3 regions of the Lysinibacillus canaveralius genome follow, and region 2 is predicted to be linked to each of the others. Evidence: riboswitches for the same ligand, from Rfam matches in the RefSeq annotation. Region 2 holds a riboswitch; each other region holds the start of a gene.
What was found. Region 2 has a riboswitch for cobalamin ahead of AA0Y26_RS10845 (class I SAM-dependent methyltransferase). Riboswitches for the same ligand answer to the same signal wherever they lie in the genome.
Positions count from the first base shown of each region.

Region 1: linked by a shared signal. The riboswitch ahead of AA0Y26_RS13215 (glutaredoxin family protein) and the one ahead of AA0Y26_RS10845 (class I SAM-dependent methyltransferase) in region 2 are both predicted to bind cobalamin.
Region 3: linked by a shared signal. The riboswitch ahead of AA0Y26_RS02105 (ABC transporter substrate-binding protein) and the one ahead of AA0Y26_RS10845 (class I SAM-dependent methyltransferase) in region 2 are both predicted to bind cobalamin.

Region 1 is NZ_CP154840.1:2,587,584-2,591,924, reverse strand. Features, by position in the region: gene AA0Y26_RS13225 (hypothetical protein) at 12-158, opposite strand; gene AA0Y26_RS13220 (bifunctional metallophosphatase/5'-nucleotidase) at 740-2,203, opposite strand; cobalamin riboswitch at 2,368-2,549, shown strand; gene AA0Y26_RS13215 (glutaredoxin family protein) at 2,826-3,050, shown strand; gene nrdI (class Ib ribonucleoside-diphosphate reductase assembly flavoprotein NrdI) at 3,047-3,412, shown strand; gene nrdE (class 1b ribonucleoside-diphosphate reductase subunit alpha) at 3,412-4,341, shown strand, end outside.
Region 2 is NZ_CP154840.1:2,151,921-2,156,261, reverse strand. Features, by position in the region: gene AA0Y26_RS10860 (ABC transporter substrate-binding protein) at 1-513, opposite strand, end outside; gene AA0Y26_RS10855 (ABC transporter ATP-binding protein) at 500-1,294, opposite strand; gene AA0Y26_RS10850 (FecCD family ABC transporter permease) at 1,298-2,335, opposite strand; gene AA0Y26_RS10845 (class I SAM-dependent methyltransferase) at 2,319-3,188, opposite strand; cobalamin riboswitch at 3,355-3,533, opposite strand; gene AA0Y26_RS10840 (cobyric acid synthase) at 3,526-4,341, opposite strand, start outside.
Region 3 is NZ_CP154840.1:398,208-402,548, forward strand. Features, by position in the region: gene argS (arginine--tRNA ligase) at 1-639, shown strand, start outside; gene AA0Y26_RS02100 (acyl-CoA dehydrogenase family protein) at 823-1,971, shown strand; cobalamin riboswitch at 2,033-2,214, shown strand; gene AA0Y26_RS02105 (ABC transporter substrate-binding protein) at 2,474-3,421, shown strand; gene AA0Y26_RS02110 (FecCD family ABC transporter permease) at 3,414-4,341, shown strand, end outside.

The DNA of each region.
Region 1 (4,341 bases), 440 kb from region 2:
TTCATCTCATATTAGGAAACTTGCCATGTCCAAGTGGTAAGCTTTTTTAAATTCATGGCAGCATCCAGTTTACGGACCAGATGGTCATTTGGTATAAGCTGCTCAATTGTCAGCATTTCAAGTTGTTCGCGTTCATTGATTTGGTTATTCGTCATCATAATTATCATCACCTCAAAATAGTAGGAAATGTAGAAGGGCCACCCTTTTTCAGTAGCTGATACAAGTCGATTGAAGTGGCAGGCGAGAAGACACCAACGGGAACAGCGAATTTATGTGCGACGAAAGGAACAAAGGCGTTGTCACATCGTGTGACAACGCCTTTGTGACCAACATCCTGTTGGCCCGAAGCACCCGGACGGAGCGCAGCGAGGGAGAAGGCTGAGGCCGTGCCCGTGGTAAGCGTAGCGCCTAGAGTGGAAATCGACGATTTCTTACTATGTATTGTAAATAGAAAAAAGACTGAAGACAATTTCAAATTTCTTTGAATTTGTCTTCAGCCTAGGAGTGTCAAAAAGACACTCTCTTTTTAATAGAAAATGATGTATTTTTAAATAATAAAAGGTATGTCTATCATAAAGTTAAGTAGCTATTTTGCACTGAAGTCCAGATAGGTTGAAGTTTTCTGGACAGATGTATCTTCATTGGCAAGATCCATTACGAATATGGCTCATATAGTTTATATACTTGTCCTTCTACGACTTTCAGACACCCGCTTTAAGCATGTATGGAATGAGAAGATTTAATAGATGGAGGGAGTCTCTGCTCTTCCAGCTGTGACTTGAAAACGCCCGTGCTCCCGGTGTGACAAAGGGGGGTGATCCTTGATGTATTTTATGATGAGCTCGGGTACAATCTCTTTCGTTTCTTCCAGCAGGGGCTTATTTCGAAACATAGGAAAGTCGGCACCTGTTGCGCGGTAGCTGTTCATCACGACTTTAAACGTCATATCATTTGTAACAGGTTTACCATCGTAGAGCATATTTTTTACACGAGATCCAACTGGATCGCTTATTAATAGCTCATAATCGAGGCCGCCCCAAAAATCGTATACATAGGGAGCTAGCACGTCAGGGTGTACATTTAAGGAAAAATCTATATCTCCATCCGCATTCACTGCAAACACAGCCGCGCATTGTTCGAGTGCTTCCTTAATATCCGCTCCTGTGAGCTCTAATACTTTCAAGGTATTTGGACGTGAAAAGTTTTTTAAAACATCAAAATGGGTAATAGCACCAGTGAACCCTCCGTATTCGTGATAAGATAATTCGACGACGGATAACTGGGCATCAGCAGCCGCTAGCTGGATATCGTGCATAAAATCAACGAACGCATGATTCTCAAGCCGGGAAGCAAGCATTCCTTCATAACGAAAGTCTACTTCCGTATAACCGATCCGCTCCTTAAGCCATCTGCTTACTTCGCTGGGATAGCATTCGGGGATGGCTGTAACATGGTGTAGTTGTACATCGAGTGCCTTCTCGTCATTAAGTCCGTATGTTATATGGCCGAAACAAGAGCCGTTTGCACCAGGCTGGATAACAGGAATTCCATTTACAATACAAGAGATTTCCAGGTGCTGGTGACCTGTGATTAAGATGTCGACCTCCGGAATATCAAGCAGCTGATTTCCTTGGTTTTCTCCATCATTCTCTGCAAATGGAGCACCGGTTTTAGGATGGTTTGTGAAGCCGCCATGGTAACTAAGAATAACGACATCTGCATATTCTTTTTTCTTAACATATTGAACCCAATCGCGTGCAGCTGTAAAGGCTTCTGAAAATTGAAGATCACTTGTATATTGATGTTCGTCCCAAAAAGGGGTAACATGTGTAACGATGCCAATGATCGCCACTCTCTTTCCTTTGATCTCTTTTATGACATACGGCTTTGCGAAGTTTCCAATGTTAGCTGCTATCCAGGGAAACTCGCATTGTTTCCTCATGAATTCTACTTCTTTTAATGGATAATTGAATTCATGATTCCCAAAGACGGCTGCATCATAGCCAAGATTATTAGCGATTGCAATCATTGGGTGCGGCCCGGGCTTTACATGGTCGTAGTAATAAGTTATTAAACTTCCTTGCAGAAAATCGCCGTTATCGATAAGAATGTCAGGCTTTATTTGTTCAATGTGCTGCGCTATTTTTTGAAAACGGTCCAGCCGCCCGTGAAGATCGCTTGTAACGCAAATAGTAAGATACATAAAGTCACCCGCGTTTTTGAATATCGTACCATAATGCATGAATTTAAAAATGGAATCTGTATTTTTTGCATGAAATTTCTAATGTTAGAAGGGAAAGTGAAATTTACATTTTACATTTCGGAAGGGACTATGCTATACTGACTTCAGTTACTTAAAACAATATATTGTGTTAGTTTTATCCAGGTACTACTATATGTAGTTTAAAAGGGAAGTCCGGTTAGATTCCGGCGCTGTCCCCGCAACTGTGAATGCCGACGATGATTCGTAGCCACTGTGCTTAATGCATGGGAAGGGAATCAAAGAATGAAGCAAAGCCAGGAGACCTGCCTGAATAAAGCGACTTTACATTTCTTCGGGGATTGAGAAATGGAGACGGGTTTTTTACGTTTCCATTTCTAGCTATCTCTTTAGGAGGTAGCTTTTTTTATGTTCGGCTTGTTTCAACCGAAGATACCCACTAATGTAAGCAGCGGGGCAAATACGGATAAAGGCACCTTTTTCGTTGCTCCTCTACTGTGCACTATTAAAAGTAAAAGCCTCCAAGTGGTGATAGGATGTGATGTTAAGCTCACATTCCCAAAACAATTACTCGAGGCATAATGAATAAGAAAGGATGAGTTTCATGAAGTTATACACGAAAACAGTCTGCCCAAAGTGTCTTTGGGTCAAATCGGAGCTTGTACAAGCAGGAATAGAGGCAGAAGTAGTCAATTTAGATCATAATCAAGAAGCTATGCAAAGAGTAACGGAGGCCGGATTTTCCTCAGTACCGATTTTACAAGTGAATGATGAACTAATTGGAAGTGTCCCAGCTATTTTGGAAAGAATCGGACAGATAAGCAAGTGATTGTCTATGCCAGCAGAACGGGAAATGTATCCTTTGTGGTTTCTAAACTCAATTTACCGAATATTGAGATAAATGATGGAATGCAGCTTAGAACTCCTTTTTTACTGTTCACCTATACAGATGGATTAGGCGATATCCCATTTCAAGTGGCCCGTTTTATGGAGCAGAACAATTCATTTTGCAGGGGCGTAATCGTTAGTGGCAATAGTAATTTCGGTCATCATGTTTTCGGGATGGCCGGTGATAAATTGGCTGCAGAATATGGAATACCACTTGTCTGCAAGCTGGATTTAAGAGGCTACCCCCAGGATTACGAAAAAATTATCCAGTTTTATCATCAACAAGTAAAAGAGGTTGTGTAATGAAAACATATTTAAAGTTGAACAATGAAGTATTGAATCAATACGCTACGACAGGCAGTATTGACACTGCAAAGGACAAGGAAGCGACACGCAGTTATTTCCTTGAAGACGTGAATGTAAGAATGCGGCACTTCATTAATTTGGAGGACAAGCTAAAATACTTAATAGAAGAAAGCTATTATGAGAGCGAATTCTTGGAATTATATAATTTTGAATTTATTAAGAGTTTGTATGAAAAAGCATATAGCTACAAATTCCGTTTCTCTTCCTTTATGAGCGCAAGTAAATTTTATGAAGGCTATGCTATGAAGAGCAGAGACGGCAAGGAAATACTGGAAAAATATGAAGACCGTATTGTTATTATTGCTCTTTATTTGGCGCAGGGTGATGAAACATTAGCGGAACAGGCTGTAGAAGCGATGATGGAAGCGTACCAGCCTGCTACACCGACTGCCCTGAATAGCGGGAAGAAGGCAAGAGGCGAACTCGTTAGCTGCTTCAAGCTGACAATGGACGATACAATGAACAGCATTGCGGAGAATATCGGCTATTGTCTGGAACTGTCACGCCTTGGGGGAGGTGTAGGAGTAAACCTTACAGATGTTCGCCCGCTAGGTGATCCTATCAAAGGAATTTTAAACAAAGCAAGCGGTGTCATTCCGGTAGCGAAGCTGCTCGAAAACTCATTCTTATATTCAAATCAATTAGGACAGCGAAACGGTTCAGGTGTCGCTTATTTGAATATTTTCCATGGGGATATTGAAAATTTCATCTCCTCTAAAAAACCGAATGCTGATGATAAGATCCGTCTGGCAACTCTATCAACAGGCATTATTATTCCGGGTATTTTCTTTGAGTTAATGAAGCGTGATAAGGATGTTGTTCTCTTCAGCCCATATGATATTTTCAAAGAATATGGAAAACGTATG
Region 2 (4,341 bases):
GATATTGCGAATATCCTTATAAATATCTTCAAGGCTCGGCGAGGCCATAACGGATGACGATTGTAAATATGAATGAATCCCAAGTTCCATTAACTCCTCACGAGAAGCGATACTTTTTTCATCGAAAGCACTGCTCCAGCCACCATATAAAAAGTCTGCTCCGCTTTCGATTACCTGCTCCTTTGTCGGATATTGCGCTGCAAGTACAGGGACTTGTTCATATGCTTCTTGCAGCGGTTCATATATTTCATCATCCAAATAAGCAGTGCCGACCATCGAATCCTCAAGTCCTAAAGCCAGCATGATTTCTGTCACATGCTGATTTAAAGAAATTGCCTTTGTCGGTGCCTCCTTGTATTCCTGGTCCATGCCTTCATTCGTAACAAGAACCGTTTTGGAGGACGTTTCTTTGTCTACACTAGCAGCGGCGTCCTTTAATTCCTCTTCATTTCCGCATGCCGCAAGCAGGAGGATCGCTGCGAGGAATGCAAACCACACTTTATTCGCCTTCACCTATTTTCCCTTCTTTCCGCCTTTTCGAAATATATTGTATATGGGGTCTTTTTGTTTGTTGATCAGCTGTAATAACCGCATCTACTCGAAAAATTTCCTTTATTTTTTCTGATGTCAATACCTCTTCCGGTGTTCCGTGATAGTGGACTGCTCCATCCTTTAATACAATCAGTTCATCACAATAGGCAGCAGCTAAATTCAAATCATGCAGGGCTGCAATGATGGTAATTGGCAAACTATGAATCAAGTCCATTAATTGCAGCTGGTGCTCGATATCTAAATGATTTGTCGGCTCATCTAAAATGAGGACATCTGTTTTCTGCGCAAGTGCTCTTGCCACTGTCACCCGCTTTTTCTCTCCTCCGGATAAATTACTAAACTGACGATCTGCTAAATGTGTAATATCAGCGAGCGCCATGCATTGATCCACGATACGCAAATCTGCCTCTGTATCTCGGGCAAACAGCTTTTTATGTGGTGTACGGCCCATCAGCACAAGTTCCCTGACGGTAAAGTCAAAAATTACAGGTGATTCCTGACTGACGACCGCTACTTCTTTTGCATAATCTTTTTCAGGAATTTTCCATATGTCCTGCTCGTCCAATACGACGAGACCGCTCGTTGGTTTGAAATAGCGGTACATCATTTTTAGCAAAGTCGATTTCCCACTGCCATTTGGGCCAATCAAGCCGATGAAGGATCCCCTTTGAACCGAACAGATGATGTCGTTTAAAATTTGCTTGCCCTGTATTTCGTATGAAACATGCTGTACATCAAACATTCTCTATTCACCACCCCCAAACGAATAACTTTGTTTGCGAAGCATCCAAATGAAGAAAGGACAGCCGCATAATGCTGTTATAATCCCAATCGGCATTTCTTCCGGTGAAATAACCGACCTTGCAAAAGCATCTGCACAAACAAGAAAAACAGCTCCAATAAGAGCACTCATAGGTAATACAAACTTATAATTTGAACCGACAATCATTCGAACAATATGCGGAATAATAAGACCGATAAACCCAATCGATCCGCTCACAGCAACAAGGACACCAGTTAATAATGAAACAAGCACAATAATAACGAATCGGAACTTTTCGATTGACAGTCCTAGAGTTGCAGCAGTTTCTTCTCCCATAAGAAGGGCATTTAATTGTCTGTAAAATATGTTTAATAAAATAAATACGGTCGCAAAAACAGCAATCGGAATGCCAATATTGCTCCATTTAGCTCCTGCCAAACTACCAAGCATCCAATGCATTACTGCCTTAATACCGCCTTCTTCTTTAGAGGTCATCAGCATAAAATTCGCAGCAGCAGAGAAAACAAGAGAGATGGCAATCCCTGCAAGCAGCAGCCTTACAACAGATGTACGTCCGTTTACACGTGCCAATAAAAACACGATGGATACCGCAAGCATGGCACCAGCAAACGCCGCGATTGAGAGCGCATACATTCCTAAAAAACTGAACGTCCCGAACAAAATAACAGAAGTTGCACCGACTGAAGCACCTGATGACACCCCTAAAATGTATGGATCGGCAATGGAGTTACGGACAAGGGCTTGGATCGCCGCACCGCTAATTGCCAGACCTGCACCAACGACTACGGCCAATATTACACGCGGAACGCGAATCTCCCAGATAATAATTGCTTGTGCACTTGTTGGCTGCACACCGATATCTATAGCAAAATGAGAAAGTACCACTTGCCATATGATGAGCGGGGTTATATCAACAGAACCAACCATGACAGCGGCTGTCATCGCTAGTATAAGCAGGACGAACAAAGCGATCATTACTGTGTTAAATCTTTTTTTCATGTTGGGTCATTCCAATAGATCGCTTTACCGGTGTCCAGGAAATAATCGCTGCGTAAAATTGATGGCGGTAACAATAGCCATCTTGTGTCTTTACAATAAATGGCTCGAGTGCCTGCTCGATATGTTTCAGCTCAAACGTTTCATCAAGTATTTTTTTACTTTGTGCTGTAAGCAGCTGCTCCTTTGTTTCATACGTATAAGTACGCACTAGAGAAAGCATTTGACAATCTGCATGGATCCCGAGCTGGTACAGCATATTCAAAATTTCGATATAATCTCTTCTGGGATATTTAACGGAATAGCCAAACTGTTCATCCAACACTTGATAATGCGGTTGGATTGGACCGGTTGTCATGCCAATGATCGCTCTTTTTTTCGCTAGTTCATTCATCTTCTTAAGGGGTTCGAGCATGTGGTACATCCTATAAAAGCAATTGACCCCAATCACAACATCATGCTGTTCAAGTTCTGCCTCTTCCCATTTTGCATGAACAAATTGAACATTTGACGATTCATCAAAATATTGAGCTAAATACGTTAGTACACTTTCAGATGCATCTACGCACGTTAAGGCAGCAGCATCTTCTGCCAATGGAAAGGTATAATTGCCCCATCCTGGACCAATTTCAATGACAGTATCAGGAGCTTCAATATATTGCTTTATTGCCTGATAAATCGGTACAGCATAGTCCTCTGTCTGCTTATATGATTTTTTCTTCATCGACTGGTTCCAAAACGCTTCTTCCAACGTATCATCTACCATGCGTTGCGGCATGTTGCCATGCCAATCATGCATGCCCTCCTGCCAAATTTTTTCAAAATCAATGGCTAATGGTCCCTTCAAATGTGCCACTCCTTTTCTAAACACAAATATGAACAACAATGATTACCATCGGTTGATTGTTCACTGCCTAGTTCTCTAAACACTTGCATAAAAAATCATGTAGACAATGAAAAATCTACATGAGGAAAAGCAAGCACTAATATATGCAGTACAATGCTTCCCATAATCCCGTGGGTACACTTCGTGTCTATCTGGCAGGTCTCCTGACTTCACATCATCGCTAAACAAATCCCTTCCCGCAGTTGCAGTGGTGCTGATTTGCTGCTCCGTTTCACAGTGGCGGGTACCGTGGTGAACTTTCATCACACTTCCCTTTTAAGTAGTTCTCACTACACCAAACGACATGTTATGTAATAAATGAATAAATAAGTTCCATGTTTAGATGCTGGCGCACGTGCCGATCAAGCATTTCATATGCCTGCTCGCGGCGCTCTTCTTCTGCTTGCACTTGACCTTCAATTACTGTTAGACCCATTTCTAAACGAATGTTATTAAAATAATTTCTCGTAAACTGCCTGTTATGGAAAATGCCATGCAAATATGTGCCGATAACACGGTCATCATCACTTCGCACACCATCCGTACGTCCATCGTGCAGCTGGACAAATGGCTTGATTAAGCGTGTTGCCTTTGTACGGCCTAAATGGATTTCATAGCCTGTAACCTGTTCACCTGATGAAAGTTGTCCCGATACTTGCACTGTTTGCTTTTCAGGTACGAATACCGTTTCCAGCGGCAGCAGTCCCAGCGTTTTCGTTACTCCGCCAGCAGCTTCAACCGCTTGTTCATCAACCAATGTCTCGCCAAGCATTTGATAGCCGCCGCAAATTCCGAAAATGTAACTGCCGTTTTGGGCGGATTTATGAACAGCTTTCGCCAATCCTGTCTTCTCGAGCCACTCATAGTCTTCTACCGTATTTTTTGTCCCGGGTAAAATAATGACGGTCGGTCTTTTCAGTTCGGCTACGGATTTTACAAAACGGACACCTACATGCGGTTCATCCATTAACGGGTCAACGTCCGTAAAATTTGAAATACGCGGGAAGCAGATCACAGCTACATCGATTGAAAACTCTTCTGTTTGCGGTTTTTTTAGACGCAGGCTCGATAATGCCATAGAGTCCTCCGCTTCAATTTGAACATCGATATGCGGGATGACACC
Region 3 (4,341 bases), 1.8 Mb from region 2:
CACGGCTACATCCCGCGTATGAAGGCAGCAATTGAAGCGCTTGGCTATGATCGTGATACATTGGAAGTAGAAGTTATTCAGATGGTACAGCTGTACAAAAACGGCGAGAAGTTTAAAATGTCAAAACGTACAGGAAATGCTGTGACAATGCGTGAGCTAGTTGAGGAAGTAGGTCTTGATGCAGTACGTTACTTCTTCGTGAAAACAGCGGGCGATTCACACATGGACTTTGACCTTGATTTAGCGGTATCACAATCAAACGAAAATCCTGTGTATTATGCACAGTATGCACATGCTCGTATTAATTCGATCCTGCGTTCAGCAAGTGAACAAGGCTTTGAAGCTTCCTTAGAAAACCTTGAATTATTGACAGCAGAGAAGGAAGAAGATGTACTGAAAAAAGTGGGCGCATTCCCACAAATCGTGGCAGATGCAGCAAAACACCGTACACCGCACCGTATTGCCAACTATATTCAAGATTTAGCCGCGACGTTCCACAGCTTCTACAATGCAGAAAAGGTTATCAATGTAGATAATAAAGAGTTAACGGAAGCTCGTCTTGCATTAATTACTTCTGTGAAGACAACATTAGCGAATGCATTGAAGTTAATTGGTGTAAGTGCGCCAGAAAAAATGTAAGTAATACTATTGTTCAAACATAACAGCACACGATAGTTTTGTTCCAACAAACGGTAAAGCTCTGTGCAGTTCCACATTAAAAGGCTGTCCCTTTAAAGGGAGCAGCCTTTTTTCTTGTAGAATCTTTCTTTTCACGAGACAATAAAAGAAAGTCCTTGATTGTAGATGAAAGGAAAGATCGGTATGACAAAATCATTATTTTACAAAAAAGAATTACACGCTCGCTGGGACGGAATATTAGAAAAGCAACGACCGCAATTTGAACAATATGCCCCGCAAATTGGAGATGAAGGGCAATTTCCTTATGAAAATCTGCAGCTGCTCCGCGAGATCGGCTATACAAAGCTCACTCTTCCAAAGGATTTGGGCGGGGAAGGGTATCGCGTCTATGATACATTGCTTGTGCATGAAAAGTTAGGGAGCCTTGATGGAAGTACAGCGCTAATTGTTGCATGGACACTTATGATGGTTGGAGAGCTGTATGAACATCGTTATTGGAGTGAAGACCAGCTGGATGCCTTTGCCAAGGAAGTGAACAGCGGCGCCATTATAAACCGTGCCGTAAGCGAATTCGCCATGGGAAGTCCGGCACGTGGCGGAAAGCCAGCGTCTGAAGCGATATATGATGGTAAAGAGTGGGTTGTAAACGGCCGCAAAAACTATACGACCGGCTCGTATGGGCTCGATTATTTTCTGACAGCCGTATGGATTGAAGAACAGCAGCAAACGGGCTATTTCCTTATTCACAAAGACACACCAGGCGTTTCAATAGAAGAAAACTGGGATGTCTTGTCGATGCGGGGGACAGGAAGCCATGATTTAGTTCTTGAAAATGTTCATCTTCCGCAGGAGGCATTAGTCGAACTTGCCTCTGACCGGGCACATTTAACGAACAATGGATGGCTGCTATTAATTCCTGCAACGTATTTAGGGGTTGCTCAGGCTGCTAGAGATTACGCTGTACAATTTGCTAAAACGCATTCCCCAAATAGCATTAAAGGAACGATTGCCCAGCTGCCGAATGTCCAGACGCTAATAGGCGAAATGGATTTAGAGCTGGCAAAGGCTCGTTTTGCCTTATATGGGGCGGCGGAGGCCTACGATGACAAAGAGCGCAGAAATCAGTTGACGAACGAATTAAGCATAGCAAAATCGATCGTTACAAATGCAGCACTTATAATTGTGGATAAAGCAATGCGGCTTGTAGGAGCAAAGAGTCTGCAGCAGTCCTGTCCGCTGCAAAGATATTATCGTGATGTACGGGCAGGTCTACACAATCCGCCAATGGATGATATTACAATCCAGAAGCTGGCAGACAGCGCATTGAAGTGAAGTTTTCAGAAAACTCCCCTTTTCAAATAGCAGTTTTGAGCTATAATAAGACATGTTGAATAATTTGATAAGCAGTAAAGGTTCCTTGCTGTCTGCAAGGATAAAAGGGAAGTCGGTGCAAATCTGACGCGGTCCCGCCACTGTAAATGCTAGCCTATCTGTATAGCCCACTGAGCAATCGGGAAGGGGGAGATTGGTGCTGATGCATAAGCCAGGAGACCTGCCTTTACAAATCCCAAGACTACCTACGAGGATAGGAAAGCTGGCTTTTTACAAGTGTACCGTTACATGTAGTTTTTAGCCTTTTTCCAAGTCTCTCGAATTAGTCGGGGGGCTTTTTTGCGGATAGAAAAGCAGACGTTTTAGAGGGGCTCACATAAGAAAAGGCAAGATCCTGAGCTATGTTGGTTGAGATGTATCTTCTAAGGGAAAAATCGATCCAGTCAGGGCCGGTTCGACTAGTAGGAACAGAGCCCTTTTACAGTAGAAGGAGGAAAAGAAAATGAAGAAATTTTGGCAGCTTGCTGCAACGAGCATCCTGGCACTCAGTGTACTGATAGCCTGTGGAGATGAAGCAGAACCGAAGGAACAAAATGAGACAGCACAAAGTGAGGAAAGTACGGCAGGTACATTCCCGGTAACAGTAGAAGATGCCCTAGGGAAAGAAATAACATTAGAGGAAGCGCCGGAGCGCATTGTCTCACTGACACCTTCTAATACAGAGATCTTATTTGGCTTAGGCCTGGATGAAGAGATTGTCGGTGTTAATGATAACGACAATTACCCGGAGCAGGTAAATGAAAGAACACGGGTAGGCGGTACCGAATTCAACATAGAAACGATTATTTCGCTTCAGCCAGATGTGGTATTTGCCCATGAATCAAGTATGTATGCACTTGAGGGAGCAATCGGCCAGCTGGAGGACTCAGGTATCAAGGTATTTGTAGTAGAGGATGCTGCCAGCTTTAATGAAACATACGAAACAATTGAAGAGGTGGCGGCTTTAACAGGTAAGGAAGCCGAGGCAGAAGACGTCATTGCCTCTATTAAAGAAAAGCTTGCGGAAATCCAGAAGAAACTAGAAGGTGTTGAGCCAAAGACAGCCTTTATGGTAGTAGGCGTTGCACCGGATATTTATGTAGTCGGGCAAAATACGTTCATGAATGAGATGCTGAAGGTTATTAATGTGGAAAATGCTGTAAAGCAGGATGGATGGCCAATGTATAGTCCGGAAGAATTCGTTGCCGCTGACCCGGATTCTCTTTTGTTCACATACGAAGGGAACGATGAAGTTATTAAAAATAACCCAGCCTTTTCTGTTATGAAGGCTGTCCAAAATAATAATATGACGGTGGTAGACGGGGACACAACAAGCCGCCAAGGCCCGCGTATTGCTGAAGGCGTAGAATCAATAGCAAAAGCAGTTTACCCAGAGGTATTTAATGACTAAAAAATATGTAGCGGCTTATATCATTTCAGCCGTTATATTGCTTGTTAGTATATGGTGCGGAGTATCGATTGGCTCGGTCTCCGTGCCTCTTTCTACACTTTGGGATGCGGAATCGAATCCGACGGCCTATAGTATATTGTGGAATATCCGGATGCCGCGCGTTATGCTGGCTGCGCTGGTTGGTGCCTCGCTTGCAATTGCAGGTGCTGCTTTTCAGGGGCTGTTGAAAAACCCCCTTGCGGATCCTTATACATTAGGCATATCCTCTGGTGCTTCTGTCGGGGCAGTATTTACGCTGTTTTTCGGTGTTTCCGTTCCAGTATTGGGTTTCTTCACCTTGCCCATTTTTAGTATGATCGGTGCGTTTGTTACGATGATGGTTGTCATGGGATTTGCGAGAATAGTGGATCGCACGATGAAGATGGAAACAATGATTTTGACCGGTATCATATTCAGCTCATTTTTAGGCTCCTGCATTTCATTAATGATTGCCTTGACGGGGGAGGAATTGCGGTCGATTATGGGCTGGCTGTTAGGCAGTGTCTCAATGAGAGGCTGGCCTTACGTGAAGATGATTATTCCTTTTGTTATCCTCGGTACGATTATTCTATGGCTGAACCGCCGTGAACTCAATGCCATGATCTACGGGGAAGAGCGTGCCAAATACCTCGGCGTCGATGTAAAGCGAAGCAAGTATTTTATTTTGATCGGCGGCTCAATGCTGACAGGTGCCGCAGTCGCCGTCTCGGGTACAATCGGGTTTGTCGGACTGGTCGTTCCGCATATGGTACGTATGATAGTAGGGACGGATCATCGCCATCTGCTTCCGATTGCATTAGTAAATGGAGCGAGTTTACTAGTCATTTGCGACCTGGTATCCCGGACGGTCATCGCACCGACCGAGCTGCCAGTAGGTGTTA